DNA from 4 places in the Pseudomonas sp. FG29 genome. Region 4 is predicted to be linked to each of the others. Evidence: predicted binding sites of a transcription regulator. Region 4 holds the regulator's gene; each other region holds the start of a gene.

Region 1 (6,035 bases), on a different contig from region 4:
CCCAGGCGTTCGCAGGCGCCCTCCAGCCACTGGCGATCGATGTCCGGCAGATGGCAGTGCTGGCGCAGGCCGGGTAGGTCAAGAAAGGCATTGGCCACGCCCTGGCGCTGCAGTTGCCGTTCACGTGCCTGCGCCACCTTAGCGGCGGCCTCGGCTGTGCTTTCGCCATTTTGCGGCGCTGCATTCAGAGCCGTTGTTTCGCGCGCCACGGTCAGGTGCAGGTCGATGCGATCAAGCAGTGGCCCGGAGAGCTTGGCGCGGTAGCGCTGGATCTGATCCGGCGTGCAGCGACAGCGGTTGCTGGGGTCGCCCAGATAGCCGCACGGGCAGGGATTCATCGCTGCGACGAGCTGAAAACGCGCAGGAAAACGAACCCGGTCACGGGCTCTGGCAATCACGATATGGCCGCTTTCCAGTGGCTCACGCAAGACTTCCAGCACCTTGCGGTCGAACTCCGGTAGCTCATCGAGAAACAGGATGCCCTGGTGCGCCAGGGTAATTTCCCCCGGTTGCGGGCGACTGCCGCCACCGACCAGCGCCGGCCCGGATGCACTATGGTGGGGCGTGCGAAAGGGGCGTTGTGGCCAATGCTGCAATGGCGTGTGGCTGGCAACGGAATGAATCGCCGCGACCTGTAGCGCTTCGTCCTCTTCCAGCGCTGGCAGCAAGCCCGGCAGACGGCTGGCCAGCAGCGTCTTGCCGGTGCCGGGTGGGCCGCTGAGCAACAGATTGTGCGAGCCCGCCGCTGCCACCAGCAGGGCGCGTTTGGCGGCGAGTTGTCCTTGAACTTCTGCCAGGTCGGGGTAGGGCAAGCTCTGCCGGAGCAGGCCTTTGGCTGCATAAGGCTGCAGCGGCTGGCTGCCGTTGAGATGGCCAGCCACCTGCAGCAGATGCTCGACGGCGATGATTTTCAGGCCGGAGGCCAGGCTGGCTTCCTCGGCATTGGCCAGCGGCACCAGCAAGGTGCGCCCGGCCTCGCGTGCAGCCAGCGCCGCAGGTAACGCGCCCTGTACTGGACGCAGCGCGCCGGAAAGTGCCAGCTCGCCCAGGCATTCGTACTCGTCCAGCGTATCGGCGGGTATCTGGCCGCTGGCTGCGAGAATGCCCAGGGCAATGGCGAGGTCGAAACGCCCGCCATCCTTGGGAAGGTCAGCTGGTGCCAGGTTGAGGGTGATACGGCGATTCGGGAAATCGAAGGCGGAATTGAGGATGGCGCTGCGCACGCGATCCTTGCTTTCCTTCACCGCCGTTTCCGGCAGCCCCACCAGGGTCAGTGCCGGCAGGCCGTTGGCCAGGTGGGCTTCGACGGTGACGGCCGGTGCTTCGACGCCGACCTGTGCGCGGCTGTGGACGATGGCCAGGGACATGATCGCTCCTTGATCAAGTGGGGGGCAGTGCCTGTAGTAACGGCTGCGGTCGCGAAGCCTGTTCGCGGCTGAAGCCGCTCCTACACCATAACCTTAGTCTGCGGCGGTGAGCTTGGCTTCCAGCTCGGCGACCTTGGCCTCGAGCGCTTCCAGGCGGGCGCGGGTGCGGGCCAGTACCACCATCTGGCTGTCGAATTCCTCGCGGCTGACCAGATCCAGTTTGCTGAAACCGCTTTGCAGCAGGGCCTTGAACTGGGCTTCAAGCTCGGCGCGGGGCAGCGGACTGTCACCACTGAACAGGCGCGAGGCGTGGCTACTGAGGGTGTCGAGCAGGGCTTTGGGCGGCAGCATGGTCGGGTTCCAGATCGAGATGGCCGGCAGTGTAGCACGTGACCTGAATGGGGACTGGCGGTGCGGCTTTGCACGCTTTTTGAGCGACTGGAACAGGCCGTGTGCGCGCTTTTGGTGCGCACATCAGGGCGCGCTTCCCTGGGAAAAGCCCTTTTGCTTGCTCAAGCGCTTGATAAACGGTCTTTTTTTCGAGCTGGCAAGCTTTCTGCTTAACCCCTGATGACGCATGCACCGATGCAGTACCGGAGCGTCAGGCGAAGCGGGGGAGTGTTTCGTCGGGAGCGGTTGATGGGTATCGGCCAGGCCCGGTTGGGGCGGTCGGTGCATTACAAAAGCCGGACACTGCGCTTAGACTTGCGACGGGCCGAAAATTCCTGGGGCAAGTCCACCTAACACGGGAGAAAGTTTCATGAAGCTAGTCACTGCCATCATCAAGCCGTTCAAGCTGGACGACGTACGCGAGTCGCTGTCGGAAATCGGCGTGCAAGGCATCACCGTTACCGAGGTCAAGGGCTTCGGTCGTCAGAAGGGCCATACCGAGCTGTACCGTGGCGCCGAATACGTCGTCGACTTCCTGCCCAAGGTGAAGATCGACGTCGCCATCGCCGACGATCAACTCGATCGCGTGATCGAGGCCATCACCAAGGCAGCCAACACCGGCAAGATCGGTGACGGCAAGATCTTCGTGGTCAACCTGGAGCAGGCGATTCGTATCCGTACCGGCGAAACCGATACCGACGCGATCTAAGCCCAGCGCCCTACCCCCAGAATCGTCCCAGGAGTTAAATCATGACTCTGCGAAAAATCGCAGGGCTTGGAGCCCTTTTGTCCCTGCTTTCCCCGGGTCTGGCCATGGCCGCGGAAACGACGCTGAATTCCGGTGACACAGCCTGGATGCTGACTGCCACCGCGTTGGTTCTGTTCATGACCATCCCGGGCCTGGCCCTGTTCTACGCCGGCATGGTGCGTTCGAAGAACGTCCTGTCGGTGATGATGCAGTGCTTCGCCATCACCGGCCTGATCAGCATTCTTTGGGTGATCTACGGCTACAGCCTGGCGTTCGACACCACCGGCATGGAGAAGGGTGTCACCAACCTCCATTCCTTCGTGGGTGGCCTGGACAAGGCCTTCCTTAGTGGTCTGACTGTCGACAGCCTGGTCAGCGCCTTCCCCGAGAGCATCTTCGTCACCTTCCAGATGACCTTCGCCATCATCACCCCGGCGCTGATCGTCGGTGCCTTCGCCGAGCGCATGAAGTTCTCCGCGATGCTGGTATTCATGGGCGTCTGGTTCACCCTGGTGTATGCCCCGATCTGCCACATGGTCTGGTCCGGTGACGGTGCCTTCCTGTGGGATGAAGGCGTGCTGGACTTCGCCGGTGGCACCGTGGTGCATATCAACGCCGGTATCGCCGGCCTGGTTGCCTGCCTGGTTCTGGGCAAGCGCAAGGGCTTCCCGACCACGCCGATGGCGCCGCACAACCTGGGCTACACCCTGGTCGGTGCTGCCATGCTGTGGATCGGCTGGTTCGGCTTCAACGCCGGTTCCGCAGTTGCCGCCAACGGCACCGCCGGCATGGCCATGCTGGTCACTCAGATCGCCACCGCTGCTGCGGCGCTGGGCTGGATGTTCGCCGAGTGGCTGACCCACGGTAAGCCAAGCGCACTGGGTATCGCCTCGGGCGTGGTCGCCGGTCTGGTCGCCATCACTCCGGCCGCAGGTACTGCAGGCCCCATGGGCGCCCTGGCCATCGGCCTAGCGGCTGGCGTGATCTGCTTCTTCTGCGCCACCAGCCTCAAGCGCAAGCTGGGCTACGACGACTCCCTGGACGCCTTCGGCGTGCACGGTGTTGGCGGTATCGTCGGCGCCATCCTCACCGGTGTGTTCGCTGCACCGGCCCTGGGTGGTTTCGGCACCGTCGAAGACATCGGTGCGCAGGTCTGGACCCAGTTCGTCGGTGTGCTGTTCACCGTCGTCTACACCGGCATTGTCACCTTCGTGATTCTCAAGGTGATCGATGTGGTGATGGGGCTGCGTGTCAGCGAAGAGGAAGAGACTGTCGGTCTCGACCTGGCTCAGCACAACGAGCGCGGTTACATCCTGTAAGTGGCTGAGGCCTGCCGCACTCTGGCAGGCCTTCACATGGAGCGCGCCCGGCGCCAACCCGGGCGTCTCTACCGAAGAGCGCATGCATAAGCGCGCCGGCAAGAGGTGAACAATGGACAACACAGCATTGACTGCATTGCAGTACGGCTTCGACACCTTCTACTTTCTGATCTGTGGTGCGCTGGTGATGTGGATGGCGGCAGGTTTCGCCATGCTCGAATCCGGCCTGGTGCGTGCCAAGAACACCACCGAGATCCTGACCAAGAACATCGCCCTCTACGCGGTTGCCAGCGTCATGTACCTGGTGATCGGCTACCACATCATGTACTCCAGCCCCGAGGGCGGCATCCTGCCGAGCCTGGGGTTCCTGATCGGTGACGAGAACACTGTCGAGGCTGTCCTGGCCGGTGGCGACGATGCCCCGTACTACTCGGCTCGTTCGGACTTCTTCTTCCAGGTGGTGTTCGCTGCCACCTGCATGTCGATCGTCTCCGGTGCCGTGGCCGAACGCATGAAGCTGTGGGCCTTCCTGGCCTTCGCCGTGGTCATGACCGGCTTCATCTACCCGGTGCAGGGTTTCTGGAAATGGGGTTCGGGCTTCCTCAACTCCGCCGGCTTCCTCGATTTCGCCGGTTCGGGCGTAGTGCACATGGCGGGTGCCTCGGCTGCTCTGGCTGGCGTGCTGCTGCTGGGGGCGCGTAAAGGCAAGTACGGCGCCAATGGCCAGGTCAACGCCATTCCGGGCTGCAACCTGCCGCTGGCGACTCTCGGCACCTTCATCCTGTGGATGGGCTGGTTCGGCTTCAACGGTGGCTCGCAGTTGAAGATGAGCACCATCGAAGACGCCAACGCCGTGGCTCAGGTGTTCACCAACACCAACATGGCCGCTGCCGGTGGCCTGATCGCGGCACTGATCGTGGCCCGCATCCTGTTCGGCAAGGCCGACCTGACCATGGCACTGAACGGTGCGCTGGCTGGCCTGGTGGCCATCACCGCCGAGCCGCTGACCCCGAGCGCGCTGCAGGCGACGCTGATCGGTGGTGTCGGTGGCGTGCTGGTGGTGTTCTCCATCCTCGGCCTGGACAAGCTCAAGCTTGACGACCCGGTCGGTGCCATCTCCGTGCACGGTGTGGTCGGTATCTGGGGCCTGTTGGCCGTCTGCCTGACCAACAACGACGCCTCGCTGGGCGCTCAGTTGCTCGGTATCGGCTGCATCTTCGCCTGGGTGTTCATCGCCAGCCTGATCGTCTGGAGCATCCTCAAGGCGGTGATGGGCCTGCGCGTCAGCGAAGAAGAGGAATACGAGGGGGTGGACATCGCCGAATGCGGCATGGAAGCCTACCCGGAGTTCACTGGCAAGAAGTAAGCGCCGGTGGAAAAAACAAGGGCGCCTTTCGGCGCCCTTTGTTTTTTCTGACAGCACGCTAGAATGCGCGCGCCGAAGCCTGGGAGATGTGCCATGTGGATACAGCGCACCCTCGAACTGTCGCCGCGCAGCCGCGGTTTTCATCTGGTGACCGATGAGGTCGTTGGACGATTGCCTGAACTGGCGCAGATGCGTGTGGGTCTGTTGCACCTGTGGTTGCAGCACACCTCGGCGTCGCTGACGGTCAACGAGAACGCCGACCCGGCCGTACGCCGCGATTTCGAGCGTTTCTTCAACCGTCTCGCGCCGCAAGGCGAGGCGGGCTACGAACACGATTACGAAGGGCCGGACGATTTGCCGGCGCACTTCAAAGGCAGCCTGCTGGGCTTTCAGCTACAGCTGCCGATACAGGATGGACGCCTGGCGTTGGGCACGTGGCAGGGCATCTATCTCGGCGAACATCGCGACCATGGCGGTGCGCGCCGGGTGCTGGCGACGCTGCACGGTGAGGTGATTTGAATTTTTTCTGGCTGGGCAGTGAAGGCTGCGTAGCTGGTCTATAACTAACCTGCTTTTCGCAAGTCATGAGGTTGAACATGAGCGACGAAGACCTGGAACAAGATGATCTGGAAGCCTCCGACGAGGATGACGGTGAGGAGCTGGCGGCAGCCGATGACGGCGACGCTGGTGATGATGGCGGCGACGGTGAAGTCGTAGCGCCTGGCAAGAAGAGCAAGGCCAAGGCCGTCGAGGTCGACGAGCTGCCCAGCATCGAGGCTAAGCAGAAGGAACGTGATGCCCTGGCGCGCGCCATGGAAGAGTTCCTCGCGCGTGGTGGCAAGGTG
Region 2 (6,035 bases), on a different contig from region 4:
CTGTTCTCGGCGGTGTTTACGGCGGATTCCATCGTGCGCAGATCACCTTCTGCGACACGCTGGGCGATACGGTTGAGGTCGCTCGGCTCGGCCCCCAGAGCGCTGAGCAGGTAGCGGCTGATCCAGTTGCCGAGAACGATGGCCACGAGCAGGGCGATACCACCGATCACCAGCAGTGCCAGGCGCTGGTTGGCGTATTCGGCTTCTTCTTCTGTAACACGGTTCTGCGCGATCTGGATGGAGTAGCTGAGGTAGGCGTCGATCGCCTGGGTGAGCTCTTCCAGCAGCGGCGTGCATTGTTCAGCGACCATCTTCAGGGCGACGTCGTCCTCGCCCTTGAACAGGTGGTCGGCGATGGTGCGTGCAACGGGCGCGTAACGGGTCTCGACCTGCTCGACGCGGCTGACCAGTGCCTTGGCCTGTGGCGAAACACCCTTGTGCGTGTCGATGGCCTTGCGCAGCTCGGCGAGGCTGTCGCCGACCGCCTTGTCATAGCCCTCGATGGCCGCTCGGCGTTGCGCACGTACTGCCATATCCGGCGTCAGGGCCAGATTACGCAGGGCGATGGCGCGATCCTTGGCGGCATCGTTCATCTGGTTGGCCAGACGGGTTCGGTATTCGATCCCGTTGATGTAGCCGGTGAAGTCGTCGTTGACGTCCGCCAGGCTGACCAGCGAGACGATGGTGATCAGCAGCATCAGCGCGAGGATGATCGCGTAGCTGGCGTAGATCAGGGTGCGGGTAGAGAAGCGGGCTGTCTGGGAGGACATAAGGCACCTTCGGCAAACATGTGGACACAGGGCGTGGGCTCTTCGGGTGGACGCACACCGCTGCGCTGGGCGTAGGGGGCCGCATCCTGCGTCGTCCGCTAAAGGTATTGCCGGTTTCCATGGAAAGAATCCATGGGCGTGGGGAGGGAAGTTGAGTGACCAAGCTGGCCACCACCGGCATCGACCGACTAATGGGTGATGGCATGATGATAGTCACATTCCAGGGGGAATTGCATAGTCCCTCGCTTATGTCTGCCGATGACTGGCATACCAAAACGCTGAACTTGCACTGGCCGAGCAGTGCCTCTCATGGTTTTGCGTTATTGCGCGCCACTCTTTAGCGCAGGGTTCTAGTGGTTTCCGGCCCTGGCGCCGGGCTCAGGCATGCTGCGCAAGACGTTGCGCGGTGGCGGGAGCAGGCTCGCTCAGTCCGGGCGGCAGGAGGGTAAGGGAGCCGGCGGCGAGCGCCGCCGGCGGCGGTTTCACTTGAGCTTGGGCAGTTTTTCGTCCGGCAGGGCGTAGCTGTGTTTCTCGTGGATCATGGTGGCGATCAGCGCATAGAGGCTGACGCCTGCTACCAGCAGGCTGATGAAGACCAGGATTGCCGGCTTGTCAGCGAAGGTGAATACGGCGCTGGCGCCTTCGTAGGTGGTGATGCTCATGCTGTGTTCCTCACGATGGAGCTGGCCGCGTGTGCGGCCAGGCTGCAAAAGGTAAGTCAGGCGGATTTCGCTGCGGTGGTCGCCAGCGGTGCCGGCTCACCGCCGCCGACGCTGGTGCTCGAGCCGTACATCGACGTCCATTCCGGATAGGCCTGGGCCGGTACTTCGGTCAGATCCAGGCCGCGCTCTTCGGCGTGGGCCGGTACGCGCAACAGGTCGGCTTTCTTCAGGGCGTAGGAGATCAGGTAGCCCGGGATGAAGCCCAGCGCCGCCATGACCACGGCGCCGCCCAGTTGGCCGAAGAAGCTGATTTCCGGCATGCCGTTCACGTTGGGGTAACCGGCCAGGAAGATGCCGCTGATGACGATGCCGGCGAAGCCACCGAAACCATGCACGGCGAAGGCGCCGACGGCATCGTCGAGGCGGAACTTGAGCAGCAGGTTGTTGACCAGCGGTGCGGTGGCCGATACGCCCATGCCGATCAGGTAGGCCAGGCCGGGGTGGTAGAGATCCAGACCCGGTGCCACCGAGATGATCCCGACCAGGCCACCGGACATCATCCAGAACGGCTCACGGGTGGTCAGGTAGGCGCCGATCAGGCCGCCAGCGAAGCCCATCAGGGTGTTGAAGGCAAAGGCCGAGAGGTTGGTCGGCGCGCCGTAGATGTTGATCCACTGCGCACCGGAGTTGTAGATGATGCAGCCGCCGAGGAAGCCGAAGAAGCCGACGATGATCAGCATCAGGCCGACCACGCTCATCGGCATGCTGTGGCCGACGATGGCGTTGGCGCTGCCGTCGGCATTGAAGCGGCCGATACGCGCGCCAAGGTTGATCACCACGGCCAGGGTGAAGAAGCCGGCGATCATGTGCACGCAGCCGGCCGCGCCGACGTCATGGAAGCCCCATTTGACGGTGAGCCAGCCTTCCGGGTGCCAGCCCCAGGACGCTGCCACCAGCCAGAGGAAGCCGCCGAGGAAGATGGTCATGATGATGAAGGCGCTCATCCGCGTGCGTTCGATCAGCGCACCGGAGAGGATCGAGCCGGTGGTGGCGGCGAACATGGCGAAGGCGGCCCAGAAGATGCCGGTAGCGTTATCGCTGATGTTCGGCCCCATGGATTGGCTCCAGGGCATGCCGGCCATGATGGCGTCCATGCGCGGCACGATGCCGTCCGGGAAGCCGTTGTAGACCGCCCAGCCGAGCAGGAACACGCTGGGTACGATGAAGCCGAAGGCGAGGATGTTCTTCACCCCGGCGGCCAGCGCGTTCTTCAGTCGCGAAGCGCCGATCTCGTATGACAGGAAGCCCACATGAATGCAGATCATCAGGGCGATACACCACCAGTAGAATATTTCCATATTCAGGGTGTTGGTCATCTCTATCAGAGCCTGTAGCTCCTCCAGAGTGGGTGTCTTCTGCTCTTCCATCTATCAATCCTCGATGCTGTTCTTGGAATGTCTGTCGGTCATGGCAGTGGAGTTGAAGGTCTGCGCCGCTTGGGCCCTAGCTTTATCTGTAGTTATAAAAAGTTCGCAATATGAATAGGCAATCCCTATGCCAGAAGTGGCTTTCTCGGCGCATGCCGGGGTCTGCGGCTGCGCGGAAAGCATTGGTTAAAAAATGCCCCGTTTGTGTTCATCGAGCCGCTATCACGCCTGAAAATGGGTCGCAGTTCAGGTGTTCTTCTGCAACATGCCCTGGATCTGCTGCACCGATTCCTGGGTGCGCCTGGCCAGGTTGCGCACCTCGTCGGCGACCACCGCGAAACCCCGCCCCTGTTCCCCGGCGCGGGCGGCTTCGATGGCTGCATTGAGAGCCAGCAGGTTGGTTTGCTCGGCGATGCCCTTGATCACCCCGGCGACCTGGGCGATCTGCCCGTAGGTGGCCTGGATGCTCGCCTGCTCACGCTCCTGCAGGCTGGCGGCGGCTTTTTCGTCGCTGATCTCGCGTACCGCACCGGTGACGTAAAGCAGCTTGCCCTGGGCATCGCGCAGGCAGCGGCCGCGTTCGCGGTACCAGACCTCACCACGAGTCTTGTGGCGCATGCGGTACTCCACGGCGTAGAAACCGTCGCCGCTTTTATCCACCATCGAGGCGTTGAAGGCCTGCATCACGGCTTTGAGATCGTCCGCGTTGACCACCTGGAAGTAGCTGTCCCAGCCGTCGGGAAACTCGGCCTGGCTGTAGCCGATCAGTTCGCGGAACTGCTCGGACCAGCGAATCAGGTTCTGTGGGTGATCGGGGTCGCCATTCACCACGTTCATCGCCCAACTGCCCTCGGTCAGGGTGCGCTTGGTCAGCTCCCAGACCTGGCGTTCTTCCTCCCAGTGCGCGCGCTCGGCGGCGACATCCTGGTTCTGCGCCTGGCTGGCGCGCAGCTCATCTTCGAGCAGGGCGCATTGCTGCTCGGCCTGCGCCAGGCGCTGTTGCAGGGCCGCATACTCGGCTGCGCTGCAGGGCGGTGGCGGCAGTTGTTCGCTGTGCTGGCGAATGCGCTGCAGCTCCTCCCAGTCGCGCTGCAGACGCTGCAGGCTGCCGAGCAACTGCGGCTGTTGCTGCAGCAGCGGGCGCTCGCTGGCGGGTGAGCGGTGGCTGAGCAGGTGTTCGAGCCACTGGTTGAGTTCGCTGGCCAGGTTTCGAGTCGTATTGCTGAACCACATCGGCCGATCCTCCTTGGACATTTTCGAAAGCACGCAGTGCTTGCCTAGGCTTTGTACGAAAAGTGCCTGCGCATCGGTGATGCTTCGTTAAAAACGGGTTCGGAATGCTCATTTACAGCTCGTAAACTCCGCTTCCTCACCCGTTTTTGCCTCGCCTGACCTTCGCTCGACGACTTTTCGTGCAAACCCTAGCAATTAGCTGTCCAAGATCGTCGTTTGCCGTTACGCCTCACGCGCGCACCCTGCTCTTGTCCGGGTCATAGGCCACGGTGCCGGCGGCGACCGTGGCACCGATGCGTTTCTGCTGGCCGTCGAGCTTGCCGATTTCCACGCGGGTGCCGGGCGCGCAGTAGTCCACCGCCAAACGGCACAGGGCGATGTTCTTGCCCAGCACGGGGGAGCGCATGGCACTGGTGATCACCCCAACCTGAGCGCGGCCGACGTGTACGCAGTCGCCGTGGGCGGCCGGCTCGTTGCCGTCCAGTTCCAGACCGACCAACTGCTGCATCGGGTGTTCCTTGCGCCGCAGCAGGGCGTTGCGGCCGATGAAGTCGTCCTGCTTGCCCTTCAGTGGTACACAGAAACCGATGCCGGCCTCGAACGGATCGGTCTGGTCGCTGAACTCGTAGCCGGCGAAGATCAGCCCGGCCTCAATGCGCAACATGTCCAGCGCATGCAGGCCGAGCGGCGCCAGGCCCAGCGGTTCGCCCAGTTGCCAGAGGCGCTGCCAGACCTGCATCGCATCGCTCGGGTGGCACCAGATTTCGTAGCCCAGCTCGCCGGTATAGCCGGTGCGCGAGACCATCAGCGGCGCACCGTCGTAGTCGTCGAGGCGACCGATGAGAAAGCGGAACCAGCCCAGCTCCTCCAGCTTCGGCTGGGTGCCCGGCGTCCAGATCATCTGCTTGAGCAGTTCGCGCGATAGCGGGCCCTGCACGGCGATATTGTGGATCTGCTCGGAGGCGGACTTGACCCACACCTTCATGCCCAATTTCTCGGCCTGTTGGCGCAGCCAGTCGCCCACGAAGTCCTCGCCGCCAATCCAGCGGAAGGCATCCGGCCCCAGGCGTAGCAGCGTGCCGTCGTCGAGCATGCCGCCGTGCTCATAGCACATGGCGCTGTACACCACCTGGCCGACCGCCAGCTTGCGCACATCGCGGGTCAGGCAGTGGTTGAGCAGGGCTTCGGCGTCGGGGCCGAGCACCTCGAACTTGCGCAGGGCGGACAGATCCATCACCGCCACCTTCTCGCGGCAGGCGTGGTACTCGGCCAGCGTGCCGTAGCCGTCGAACTGGGTGGGCGTCCACCAGCCGCGATAATCGACGAACTGGCGGGTGAGGGCGGATGTACCGGGGTGAAAGCCGCTTTCGCGGGTCAGCACCGGGTCGGCGTCGGGCGTCTTGCGGTTGGCCATGGCGATACTGAAGCGCTCCTTGTCGGCATACACGCGGATATGGATGTCGGTCGGCTGCCAGCCGTTGGCCGGGTCGATGTCATCCGGGCAGGAACTGCTGGCGCACACCAGTTCGCGCTGGGCGCGCAGCAGCACGTAGTCGCCGGGGCGCGACCAGGGCTCGTCCAGCGTCAGTTGCTGATGGGCATCGACCGCGGTGTTGAAGAAGAAGTTGATCGCCGGCCAGCCGCGACGGCCCTGCACGCCATGGCTGTGAAGGGCGCGGCTGATGTTGTCGCTGCAGTTGGCGTGGCCGAAGTAGCCCTGTGCTTCGTAGTAGCGCGCGGTGCAGGCCAGGGCGAAGGTGTCGTGACGGCCGACGGTGTCGCGTACCACCTCCAGCATCGGTTGCAGGTCGCGGTCGAAGAAGCGGCTGAACAGACCGGGATCGGGGTAGGCGCTGCCGTTCAGGGTGCGGGTGACGGTGGGGTCAAGGTCGATCTCGCGGCCGGCATCGAGGCCACGGCGGTCGAAGGCGACGAAGTCCGAG
Region 3 (6,035 bases), on a different contig from region 4:
GATGCGCCCGGCAGAAAGGCCCAGCAGGATCTGCTCGTTGCCGACCTGCACCAGTACCAGACGATCACGCGGACCCAGCGGCTGGGTCGCCAGCAGCTTGATCACCTGCCCGGTTCGCGGCGTCAATTGCTGCACCCGACGCAGCAACCAGGCGAGTGCGAAAATCAGGCCGATCACCAACAACAAGCCCAGAAGCATCTGGCCAAGCTGCCCGGCCAGGTTACTGCCCGCCATGGGCGTCGGGCTGGCCGTCGTTTCCGCAGCCAAGGCAGACAATGGCAGACTCAGCAGGAGAAAAAGATATCGAGTCATGATCAGCGCAGTTTCTTGATGCGTTCGCTGGGGCTGATGACGTCGGTCAGGCGAATGCCGAACTTCTCGTTGACCACCACCACCTCACCATGGGCGATCAGCGTGCCGTTGACCAGCACGTCGAGCGGCTCACCAGCCAGGCGATCGAGTTCGATCACCGAGCCCTGGTTGAGCTGCAGCAGGTTGCGGATGGTGATATCGGTGTTGCCAACCTCCATGGAGATGGACACCGGGATGTCGAGAATCACATCCAGGTTCGGCCCCTCCAGGCCGGCCGGCAAGCCGGTGCTTGGAGGTGGCGCATTGCCGAACTCCTCCATCGGCGCGCGCGGAGCGGCGGGTTTGGGCTGCTCCTGCGCAGCGAGCATGGCATCGATGTCATCCTGGTCGGCATCACCGGCCTCGGCCAGCGCTGCAGCCCACTCGTCGGCCAGCGCCTGCTCTTCGGGGGAAGTATTTTCTTCGTCTGCCATGGTAGTTCCTCGCCTGGCTCCTGTTACCTGTTCGAAATCTGTGATGAATCAGGCCTGTCGCGTCGAGCGCAGGCCAAGCAATCCAATGGTGCTTCAGCGCTGGCGTTCGATCGGCTCGAGCACCTGCAATGCCAGGTTGCCCTTGTGTGCCCCCAGCTTGACCTTGAAGGTGGGCACGCCATTGGCACGCATCACCACGTTTTCCGGTAGATCGACCGGGATCACGTCACCGGGCTGCATATGCAGGATGTCGCGCAGCCGCAACTGCCGCCGCGCCACGGTCGCGGCCAGCGGCACGCTGACATCGAGGATGTCTTCACGCAGCGCCTTGACCCAGCGTTCGTCCTGATCGTCGACATCGGACTGGAAACCGGCATCGAGCATCTCGCGGATCGGCTCGATCATCGAATACGGCATGGTGATGTGCAGGTCGCCACCGCCGCCGTCCAGTTCGATATGGAAGGTGGACACCACCACCACTTCGCTGGGGCTGACGATATTCGCCAACGCCGGGTTGACCTCGGAGTTGACGTACTCGAAATGAATATCCATGACCGCATGCCAGGCCTCGCGCATGTCGACGAAGGCCTGATCAAGCACCATGCGCACCACGCGCAGCTCGGTCGGGGTGAATTCACGCCCTTCGATCTTGGCATGACGACCGTCACCGCCGAAGAAGTTGTCCACCAGCTTGAACACCAGTTTGGCATCGAGGATGAACAGGCCCGTGCCGCGCAGTGGCTTCATCTTCACCAGGTTGAGGCTGGTGGGCACGTACAGCGAATGCACGTACTCGCCAAACTTCATCACCTGCACACCACCTACTGCGACGTCTGCCGAACGGCGCAGCAGATTGAACATGCTGATGCGGGTATAACGGGCGAAACGCTCGTTGATCATCTCCAGGGTCGGCATGCGCCCACGGACGATGCGATCCTGGCTGGTCAGGTCGTACTGTTTGACGCTACCCGGCTCGGCGGCGTCCTCGGTCTCGACCAGGCCGTCGTCCACGCCATGGAGTAGCGCGTCGATCTCGTCCTGGGAAAGCAGATCCTGAACGGCCATGATGACTCCCGCTTACTGCAATACGAAATTGGTGAACAGCACCTGCTCAACCACAGTGCTGCCGGTTTCCTTCTGCGCCAGTTCCTGCACGCTGGCCAGGGCCTGCTGCAGGAGCATCTCCTTGCCCAGCGGCGTTTGCAGGGCGGTGAAGTCCTGGCCCGAGAGCAACATCACCAGGCGATTGCGCAGTACCGGAACATGCACCTTGAGTTTTTCCATGCCGGCCGCATCGCGCCCCATCAGCGCCATGCTCACCTGCAGGTAGCGTGTGCGCCCCTGGACGTTGAAGTTGACCACGAAGGCCGGCTGCAAGTCCTGATAGACCGCGGCCTTGTGCACCGGCGCTGCATCGGCAGCCTCCTCGTGCTTGGGCTCTTCAGTCTTGTCGTTCTTGCTGAGAATGAACCAAGTGCCGCCGATGGACAGACCCACGGCCAGCAGCAGGCCGACGACAATGAGAATGATGAGCTTGAGCTTGCTCTTGCCGGCAGGTTGTCCCTCTGCCCCCGCTGCTGCTTCTTTCTTAGCCATGCCAATAATCCGTCAGTGCCTAGGTTCTTTCCGCGATCAAAGGGTTAGGAGCAAGTGTTATGCCAGCCTATCAACGGCATTGTCCAACCTTGGGCTGCGGATTTAACAGTGCCAGCCCTTGTCTGTCACCCAAAATGCATTCGCCCGAGCGTCTTTTGAACGCTCGGGCGAATCTCAGTCTAGCGGAGGCTACACGCCAATCGCACTTCAGGCGTAATAATCGACCAATCCTCGCCCCATGCTCAGGCGCTCACTGCGAACGTCCTGGTTCACAGCCAGCCCCCCCTCCTCGACACCACCTGCCAGGCCATTGCCACGGCCGGAGCCGCCACGCCCCGCCTCACCTTGCTCCTGCCCCTGCCAGCCGCGATTGAGCGACTGGTCGGATACGTTGGCATCGGCCAGGCTCATTCCCTGCTGGGTGAACATGTCCCGCAGGCGATGCATCTGCCCCTCCAGCGCGTCACGCACCCCAGCGTGGGGGCTGGCGAAGGTAACCTGGGCAGAATCCTGAGACAGGTGCACACGCACCTCCAGGCGCCCAAGTTCGGCAGGATCGAGTTGAATCTCTGCCGACTTGAGGTTCTGACTGGACATCCACATCACCTTGTCGACTACCGCTTCCGTCCAGCCGTTTTGCTGCATGGCGACCGGCTGACCGGGAACCAGCGGAGCGCGCTGCACAGCGCCACTCTGCTGATTGATCGCCTGAGTGAGGGCGTTGAGCTTACTGACGAACTGATCGGGTCGGTTGGGCTGCGTACTTTCCTTGAGACTCTCCAGCGCCTCGCCGGATACCTTCTCCAGACCGATGTCCACGCTGGACTCCTTGCTGGCGTCGGTACTCTCGGTTTTCTTGCCCATGTTCATCATGGCTTCGGCGAAATCCGCGCTTTTCGTATCTGCGGAAGCCTTGGCATCATTGGCGGCTTCGGGCTTGAACTGAGCTTTGGCCTGGGTTTCGGCTGGCAATTGCACTGTGCCCAGCATCGCCTCCGACGTTTCGCCCTCGACCGACGCTTCCCCCTCGACCTGGGCAGTTATCTCAGCCACTGCAGTGAGCGCCGCGTCCTGCCCCTCCTCGCTCACCGCTGCCTGTGCCGGCTGAGGCTGCATGCCGCTCATGGCCATGGCCAGCAAGGGATCCAGTTCCTCCTGCGCCGGCTCATCGGCCGGCAAGGTCTTGCCGTCGGCGGCAATCTCGGGCTTTTCGGCATCGGTCGACACTGCCGCTTCGGCCTCGTCATTCTTCTCGCCACCACGTGATTCAGTCGCTTTCTTGGCCTCCCCCGGACGCTCGCTGGACTGGGTCTGGCGCTCCTTGGCATACACCTGGGCAAAGCCGGAAGGCTCGTTCTTGCTGGGCTCCGGCGCTTTCGCCGGTGGCTTCGCATTGCTCTTTACCTCAGGCGCGGGCTTGAGGAGTAGATCGGGCATCGCGGACATGGACGCTCTCCGTCTGATGGGTCGTGACGGTACCAGAGCAAAGGACGGGCCAACTTGGTGGGACAAAGAAAGACCGACTTAAATCGGCCTGCATGGAGGATCAGATGCGATAGCGCTGACGTTCGGTCTTGAGCAGGATGCGCACGATGGCAAATTCGCGCTCGATCTGTTCGATCAGTTCGGGAGCCAGCTCCAGCGCCTCACGACGCCCGGCGTCTTCCAACTGCTTGCACAGGCTGGCCAGTAGAGTCGCCCCCATGTTGCTGCAACTGCCCTTGAAGCTGTGCGCAGCCAGGCGCAGGGCCTGGGCGTCGGCCTCTAGTTCGGCTTGCTGGATGAGGCGCAGGCGCTCTTCGGAGTCTGCCACGAAGGTATCGAGCAAGACCGGATATTCATCTTCCATGACGTCCTGCAAGGCGGCCAGGACGGCATCATCGAGGTGGATGTCGGGCACTACTGGGTCACTCCCTGAACGACAGCCGACGGATTATGCCTCAGTAGACCAGCAAAACTCCACGCTTACGCCCGGCTGCTCACCCTCGCAGTGGCAGGCATCGCTCAACTCTCGCACCAGTGCCAGGCCACGCCCACTGAAGTCAGCAGGCGTGCTGGTCAACGCCTGAGCATCGAAACCCGGCCCGCTATCCTCGACACGGATCATGAGGCATCCGCCTCGCTCTTGGGGGCACAACTGGAGATGAAAACGCACATAGCCGTCCTGCAGCTGCGCCAGACGCAAGCGGCGCTCGCGGTAATACTCGGAGAACCCCTTGGCATCGCGCTTGAGTGCCGAGTCCAGACCGATCACACCGTGCTCCAACGCGTTGGAGTACAGCTCGGCCAGGACGGTATAGATCTCTCCGCCACGCGGCCGCAGGGCCTTGATGTCCATCAGCAACTGCAACAGGTAGGGCAAGGGGTTGAAATGCCGCAGGCTGTGCGCGCGAAACTCGAAGCTCGCCGACCAGTCCTGCGGATTGCTGTGCCCAGCGTCGGCGAAGGCCAGCGTATGCAGCACCTCGCCCTCGTCCTCGAAGCCGACCTGGAGCATGCTGACATCGTCTTCCTGCTCACCGCGAAAGGCCACCAGAGCCTGCTGGATCTCATCGAACAGCACACGCGGCTGCTGGTTGCAATCCAGCACCTCGAGCAGTCGACTTTCGCCGAACAGATGGCCCTGGGCGTTGCGCGCCTCCAGTACACCGTCGCTGAGCAGCAGGACGCGATCGCCACGCTGCAACGGGTAGACCTCGCAGCGATCGCTGAACGCAGCAGGCTCGAGGATTCCCAGCGGCAAGTGGCGCGACACCAGTGCCTGACGAGCGCGGCCGTCGTCGTGCAGCAGATAGCCATCCGGCAAGCCACCGTTCCAGACCTCGAGCAAGCCACGCTTGCTGTTGATGTTGAGCAGCGTGGCACAGCAGAACACCCCCAACGGCAGGATGCGCTTGAGCTTGGCGTTGATCTCGCGAAGGATCTCGGCCAGCGCATGCCCCTTGGCCGTCATGCCGTAGAACACCTCGGCCAACGGCATGGCGCCGATGGCTGCCGGCAGGCCATGGCCGGTGAAATCGCCGAGCATGACGTGCATGCCACCGGACGGCGTGTAGGCGGCCAGCAGCAGATCGCCATTGAACAAGGCATAGGGCGATTGCAGGTAGCGAATGTTCGATGCGTTCAGGCAGCCGGAATGGGCGACACGGTCGAACACCTCCTTGGCCACACGCTGCTCGCGCAACAGGTGCTCGTTGTGCTGGGCGATCACGTCACGCTGGTGCAGTACGGTCGCCTGCAGGCGACGCAGGCGATCCATGGCCTTGATCTTGGCCTCGAGTATCACCCGGTTGTAAGGCTTGGCCAGGAAGTCGTCGCCCCCAGCCTCGAGGCAGCGTACCAGTGCCTCGTTTTCGCTGAGGGAGGTGAGGAAGATGATCGGCACCAGCGCATCGCCGGCCTGCTGTTTGATCCGCCGCGCCGCCTCGAAGCCATCCATAACCGGCATCAGGGCGTCCATCAGTACCAGGTGCGGGCGCTCCTGTTCGAACAGCGCCACGGCTTCCAGGCCGTTACTGGCGGTCAATACGCGATGCCCCTGACGACTGACGATGGTCGACAGGAGCATGCGGTCCGCCGAGTTGTCCTCCGCGATCAGGATCGACAGCCTGTCGGCCATGATCAGTTGATCTGGAACAGTTGCTCGAAGTTGGA
Region 4 (6,035 bases):
CATGATGCTCTTGCCATCGACCAGGCTGTCGCTGCTGCGGCCAATGCGCACCTGACAGGGATAACGGCTGGCGACACCGACGAACTTGGCGGCGGCACGGGCATGCAGGCCAAGTTTGTTGATGATGGTGATTTCGCGGGTTGGCATCGCGGCAGGGATTCCTTAGCTGAGGTCGCGGTGGCGAACCTGGACGTTCTTCAGTGACCGTTTCAGCGCTTCGTTGAGGCGGCTGGCCAGATAGACCGAGCGGTGATGGCCGCCGGTACACCCAATGGCAATGGTCACATAGGCGCGGTTGCTGGCAGCGAAGCGTGGCAGCCATTTGTCCAGATAGGCGAGGATATCCTGATACATCTCCTCGACTTCCGGTTGTGCCGCGAGGTAGTCGATGACCGGCTGATCGAGCCCGGAAAAATCGCGCAGTTCAGGTTTCCAGTAGGGGTTGGGCAGGCAGCGCGCGTCGAACACCAGATCGGCGTCCACGGGCATGCCACGTTTGAAGCCAAAGGACTCGACGAGAAAGGCCGTCCCCGTCTGTGCCTGCCCTAGCAGGCGCAGCTTCAGCGCGTCGCGCAACTGGTAGAGGTTCAGGCGAGTGGTATCGATGCGCAGGTCGGCGAGATCGATGATCGGCGCCAGCAACTGCGTCTCGTAGGCGATGGCCTCGGCCAGCGAGCGATGTTCGTTGGTTAGCGGATGACGCCTGCGGGTTTCCGAGAAGCGCTTGAGCAGGGTGTCGTCTTCGGCGTCGAGGTAGAGCACCTCACAGCGGATGCCGCGCTTGTTGACCTCGCTGAGCAACTCGGGAAAGCGGCGCAGCTGGCTCAGCAGGTTGCGTGCATCGATGGACACCGCAACCTGTGGCAGCAGCAGGTCACTGTGCGGCAGAAAACGCTCGGCCAGCTCTGGCAACAGGCTCGCCGGCAGATTGTCGATGCAGTAGAAACCGTTGTCTTCGAGTACATCGAGGGCGGTGCTCTTGCCGGAGCCGGAGCGACCGCTGACGATGATCAGGCGCATGATTATTGACCGTTCTGGATGTCCACGACGACCTGATAGAGCGCCTCGCTGGTCGGCGCCTGACGCAGGCGTTCGCGGACGTCCTGGCGGTCGAGCATGCTGGCGATCTGGCGCAGGAGTTCCAGGTGCGCGTCGGTAGCAGCCTCTGGCACCAGCAGCACGAACAGCAGATCGACCGGTGCACCGTCGATGGCGTCGAAGTCGACGGCCGTGTCGAGGCGCAACAGGGCACTGATCGGGGCGCTGCAGCCAGCCAGGCGGCAATGGGGAATGGCGATACCGTTGCCGAAACCGGTAGAACCGAGTTTCTCGCGGGCAATGAGGCTTTCGTAGATGTCCTGGTTATCCAGGTCAGCAAGATCACGAGCAACCAGGCTGGCGATCTGTTCGAGCACGCGCTTCTTACTGCCGCCCGGCACGTTCACCAAGGAACGGCCGGGGGTCAGGATGTTTTCAAGTCGGATCATGGAGGGGAAATGTCAGCGGGCTGTAGCGCCTTGCAGGCGGTCGAGCTGCTTTTCCTTGTGCTTGATGAGTTGACGGTCGAGTTTGTCGGCCAGCAGGTCGATGGCGGCGTACATATCCGTATGCTCAGCGTTGGCGACGACCTCACCGCCGGCAACGTGAAGGGTGGCTTCGATCTTTTGCTTGAGCTTCTCGACTTCCATGATCACCTGAACGTTGGTGATCTTGTCGAAGTGGCGTTCCAGTCGGCCGAGTTTCTCGCCGATGTAGTCACGCAGGGCGTCGGTCACATCCAGCTGATGTCCACTGATGTTGACTTGCATACCGCTTTCTCCTTGTTGCCTTGTGTAAGAGGCAGGTCATGAGTCGACCTACCACCGGAACACCTTGGCCTGTTCGCGTGTGCGATCAGTCTGGCTTGCTCACATCAGGCGCTTGCGTTCACTGGATGGTGCGATACCGAGAGACTCGCGGTATTTGGCAACTGTCCGACGGGCGACCTGGATGCCTTGTGCCTCCAGTAAACCAGCGATCTTGCTGTCACTCAACGGCTTTTTCGCGTTTTCTGCGGCGACCAGTTTTTTGATGATGGCGCGGATCGCGGTGGACGAGCATTCGCCGCCTTCGGAGGTGCTGACGTGGCTGGAGAAGAAATATTTCAGCTCGTAAATGCCACGTGGGGTATGCATGAATTTCTGCGTGGTGACGCGCGAGATGGTCGACTCGTGCATGCCCACCGCTTCGGCGATGTCATGCAGCACCAGGGGCTTCATGGCCTCGTCACCGTAGTCGAGGAAGCCGCGTTGATGTTCGACGATCTGCGTGGCCACCTTCATCAGGGTCTCGTTGCGGCTCTGCAGACTCTTGATGAACCAGCGCGCTTCCTGCAACTGGTTGCGCATAAAGGTGTTGTCGGCGCTGGAGTCGGCGCGTTTGACGAAGCCGGCGTACTGCGCATTGACGCGCAGACGCGGCATGGCCTCTTGGTTCAGTTCCACCAGCCAGCGGTCGTTGTGCTTGCGCACGATGACGTCCGGCACCACGTATTCCGGTTCGCTCGATTCGATCTGCGAACCCGGGCGCGGGTTGAGGCGCTGGATCAGGTCGATGACCTGCTTGAGCTCGTCTTCCTTGAGCTTGGTGCGGCGCATCAATTGGGCATAGTCACGGCTGCCGAGCAGTTCCAGGTGATCGCTGACCAGACGCTGGGTTTCGGTCAGCCAGGGCGTGCTGGCAGGCAACTGACGGAGTTGCAGGAGCAGGCATTCACGCAGATCACGGGCGCCGATGCCGGCTGGCTCGAATTGCTGGATGCGGTGCAGTACGACCTCGACTTCATCGAGTTCGATGTCCAGTTCGGGGTCGAAGGACTCGGCCACTTCCTCGAGGGTTTCCTCCAGGTAGCCGTCGTTGTTGATGCAGTCGATCAGGGTGGCGGCGATCAGCCGATCCTTGTCCGACATCGGTGCGAGGTTGAGTTGCCACAGCAGGTGGCTGTGCAGGCTTTCACCAGTGGAGGTGCGGGTGGTGAAGTCCCACTCGTCATCATCGTTGCTGGGCAGGCTGCTGGCGCTGGTCTGGTAGATGTCTTCCCAGGCAGTGTCGACCGGCAGCTCGTTGGGAATGCGTTCGCCCCACTCGCCTTCCTCCAGGTTATCAACCGTCGGAGTGGCTTCCTGGTAGCTCTCTTCCTTGCTCGGCGCGGGGGCAGCGCTTTCGGCGCCATCGGCCATCGGGTCGCTGTTGTCGAAGTCGTCGCCATCTTCCTGGCGCTCGAGCATGGGGTTGGATTCCAGCGCCTCCTGGATCTCCTGCTGAAGATCCAGAGTAGACAGTTGGAGGAGGCGGATAGCCTGTTGCAGCTGCGGTGTCATCGTCAGCTGCTGGCCCATCTTGAGGACTAGCGAAGGTTTCATTGCAGACCTTAATTTACTGGCGAGTTACGCCTTCCACATCAGGGCGCCGAAGCGCCGCCAGGAAGCAAATTATATGCCTGAAAAACGCTCATTTGCCTAGGGGCTGTCCTATTCCTGTCATGTAAATGCAGGTCATTTACAGACGGAACTCGTGGCCCAGGTATACCTCTTTCACGGTCTGGTTGGCGAGGATGGTCTGAGCATCGCCTTCTGCGATCAGTTGCCCGTCGTTGACGATGTAAGCAGTCTCGCAGATATCCAGGGTTTCGCGCACGTTGTGATCGGTGATCAGAATGCCGATGCCCTTGGCCTTGAGGTGATGGATGATCTGCTTGATATCGCCTACCGAGATCGGGTCGACACCGGCGAAGGGTTCGTCGAGCAGGATGAACTTCGGATTGGTGGCCAGGGCGCGAGCGATTTCCACGCGGCGGCGTTCACCGCCAGACAGGCTCATGCCCAGGCTGTCGGCGATATGGTGGATATGGAATTCCTGCAGCAGGTTCTCCAGTTCCGCCTGGCGGCCGCTGCGATCCAGATCCTTGCGCGTTTCCAGAATGGCCATGATGTTGTCGGCCACCGACAGCTTGCGGAAGATCGAAGCTTCTTGGGGCAGGTAGCCGATACCCGCGCGGGCGCGGCCATGCATGGGCTGGTGGCTGACGTCCAGATCATCGATCAGCACGCGCCCCTGATCGGCCTGCACCAGGCCGACGATCATGTAGAAGCAGGTGGTCTTGCCGGCGCCGTTGGGGCCGAGCAGGCCCACGATCTGGCCGCTTTCGATGTTCAGGCTGACGTCGCGTACGACCTGGCGACCCTTGTAGCTCTTGGCCAGATGCTGGGCTTTGAGAATAGCCATTACTGTTGCTGATCCGCAGGTTTGTTCTTCGGCTGGATGACCATGTCGATGCGCGGACGCGGCATGCTCACGTTGTTACCGGTGGCACGGCCCGCATTGACGATCTGGCGGCGGGTGTCATAGACGATTTTCTCGCCTTCGAAGGTGTTGCCTTCCTGGATCACCTTGGCCTGGTCGATCAGAACGATGCGCTCGTTGCTGGCGAAGTACTGAATGGTCTTGCCGTAGGCTTTGACGATCTCCTTGTCCACGGCCGGCTTCTGCTCGTAATAGGCGAGGTTGCCCACCGAGGTGAATACGTCGATGTCGCCGCTGGCGGTTTGCGTGATGGTCACGGTGTCGCCGGTGATCTTCAGGGTGCCCTGAGTGATGATCACATCGCCGCGGTAGACCGCTACGCCCTGCTTGTCATCCAGCTCTGCCGTGTCGGCCTGGATGCGGATCGGCTGGTCGCGATCGGAGGGCAAGGCCCAGGCGGCCGCGCTTCCCAATGCGGCGCCGAGGCTGATAATCAGGGGGAGGGTATTAACGAACCTCATGCTGGCCTCTTACGTTGGACTGCAGGATCATCCTGCTGTCATTCAAGTACGCTTTCATTCCTTGTGCCGTGGTCACCCCGTTGGCCGCAACGATTCTAACGGCTTGCTCGGTCTGCGCATATTCCTTGTCAGGAATCACGGTCATGCGGCTGCTGGTGATGATGGTCGGACGATTCTTGGCGTCGGTACGGGCGATACGTACATCGTCGATCAACTCGACTTCCGCTCCGCCGGGCGATACCTCGGCGCGCTTGCTGGTCACTTTCCAGGGCAGGTCGGTGCCGCGATAGAGATCCAGTTGAGGGTTCTCGACCTGGGTAACATCAGTGCTCTTGAGGTGTTCGAGTTTGTCGGCCGTCATGCGGTAATGCAGTTTGCCGTCGTCCTGGAACTGCACGGTATGAGCGCCGACTGCATAGAAGTCGATGACGTCATCGCTGGCGGCTTGCTGCGCCGTGCCGGCGCTTTCCGGTGCGATGTTCCAGTAGCCCAGCGCGCCGACCAGTACGGCGATCAGGGCGAAGATCAGGAGGTTGAGTGCTTTGCGCGGCATGCTGTGCCCTACAGGTAAGCGGCTTGTGCCGCGTCCAGCGTGCCTTGGGCACGCATGATCAGTTCGCAGAATTCGCGGGCGGCGCCCTCGCCGCCGCGGGCTTGGGTTACGCCATGGGCGTGCTGGCGGACGAAGCCGTCGGCGCTGGCCACGGCCATGCCGAGTCCGACCCGGCGAATCACCGGTAGGTCCGGCAGGTCGTCGCCAAGGTAGGCGACCTGTTCATAGCTTAGGCCGAGTTCGGCGAGCAGGCCGTCGAGGACGACGAGTTTGTCTTCGCGGCCCTGAAACAGATGCTGGATACCGAGATTGTTGGCGCGGCGTTCGACCACCGGCGTCTTGCGGCCGCTGATGATGGCGGTGCGTACGCCCGAGTTCATCAGCATCTTGATGCCGTGGCCGTCGAGTGTGTTGAAGGTCTTGAACTCGCTGCCGTCTTCCAGAAAGTACAGGCGGCCATCGGTCAGGACGCCGTCGACGTCGAATACGGCCAGTTTTACGGCGCGTGCACGTTGTAGCAGGGTATTCATCACATCACTCCTGCGCGCAGCAGATCGCCGAGGTTGAAGGCGCCCACTGGGCGATTCTTCTCATCGACAACCACCAGTGCGCTGATCTTGTTGTCTTCCATGATTTTTAGAGCCTCTGCCGCGAGCATTTCCGCATGCACCGTCTTGCCG

The links. The regulator sigma-54, encoded in region 4, starts transcription at its own class of promoters, with help from an activator protein. The targets are predictions, from matches to a motif close to ANTGGCATNNANNTTGCTNT.
Region 1: a site for sigma-54 is predicted at 1,911-1,930, ahead of glnK (P-II family nitrogen regulator). Genes of this name have one in related genera too.
Region 2: a site for sigma-54 is predicted at 2,975-2,994, ahead of ACODS1_RS09705 (ammonium transporter). Genes of this name have one in related genera too.
Region 3: a site for sigma-54 is predicted at 3,862-3,881, ahead of ACODS1_RS16070 (flagellar hook-length control protein FliK). Genes of this name have one in related genera too.

The regions. Positions count from the first base shown of each region.
Region 1 covers NZ_JBMDJU010000039.1:19,357-25,391, forward strand. The annotation lists gene ACODS1_RS23190 (YifB family Mg chelatase-like AAA ATPase) at 1-1,367, opposite strand, end outside; gene ACODS1_RS23195 (accessory factor UbiK family protein) at 1,461-1,718, opposite strand; gene glnK (P-II family nitrogen regulator) at 2,128-2,466, shown strand; gene ACODS1_RS23205 (ammonium transporter) at 2,508-3,824, shown strand; gene ACODS1_RS23210 (ammonium transporter) at 3,937-5,190, shown strand; gene ACODS1_RS23215 (secondary thiamine-phosphate synthase enzyme YjbQ) at 5,284-5,709, shown strand; gene sutA (transcriptional regulator SutA) at 5,787-6,035, shown strand, end outside.
Region 2 covers NZ_JBMDJU010000006.1:192,084-198,118, forward strand. The annotation lists gene ACODS1_RS09695 (methyl-accepting chemotaxis protein) at 1-770, opposite strand, end outside; gene ACODS1_RS09700 (hypothetical protein) at 1,253-1,432, opposite strand; gene ACODS1_RS09705 (ammonium transporter) at 1,489-2,859, opposite strand; partial or broken gene ACODS1_RS09710 (methyl-accepting chemotaxis protein) at 3,121-4,113, opposite strand; gene ACODS1_RS09715 (trimethylamine N-oxide demethylase) at 4,322-6,035, opposite strand, start outside.
Region 3 covers NZ_JBMDJU010000015.1:74,722-80,756, reverse strand. The annotation lists gene fliO (flagellar biosynthetic protein FliO) at 1-312, opposite strand, end outside; gene fliN (flagellar motor switch protein FliN) at 315-785, opposite strand; gene fliM (flagellar motor switch protein FliM) at 879-1,850, opposite strand; gene fliL (flagellar basal body-associated protein FliL) at 1,863-2,381, opposite strand; gene ACODS1_RS16070 (flagellar hook-length control protein FliK) at 2,589-3,827, opposite strand; gene ACODS1_RS16065 (Hpt domain-containing protein) at 3,928-4,281, opposite strand; gene ACODS1_RS16060 (SpoIIE family protein phosphatase) at 4,315-6,000, opposite strand; gene ACODS1_RS16055 (STAS domain-containing protein) at 6,003-6,035, opposite strand, start outside.
Region 4 covers NZ_JBMDJU010000007.1:43,759-49,793, forward strand. The annotation lists gene ACODS1_RS09910 (HPr family phosphocarrier protein) at 1-147, opposite strand, end outside; gene rapZ (RNase adapter RapZ) at 163-1,020, opposite strand; gene ptsN (PTS IIA-like nitrogen regulatory protein PtsN) at 1,023-1,487, opposite strand; gene hpf (ribosome hibernation-promoting factor, HPF/YfiA family) at 1,500-1,808, opposite strand; gene ACODS1_RS09930 (RNA polymerase factor sigma-54) at 1,908-3,401, opposite strand; gene lptB (LPS export ABC transporter ATP-binding protein) at 3,538-4,263, opposite strand; gene lptA (lipopolysaccharide transport periplasmic protein LptA) at 4,263-4,802, opposite strand; gene lptC (LPS export ABC transporter periplasmic protein LptC) at 4,789-5,355, opposite strand; gene ACODS1_RS09950 (KdsC family phosphatase) at 5,364-5,885, opposite strand; gene ACODS1_RS09955 (KpsF/GutQ family sugar-phosphate isomerase) at 5,885-6,035, opposite strand, start outside.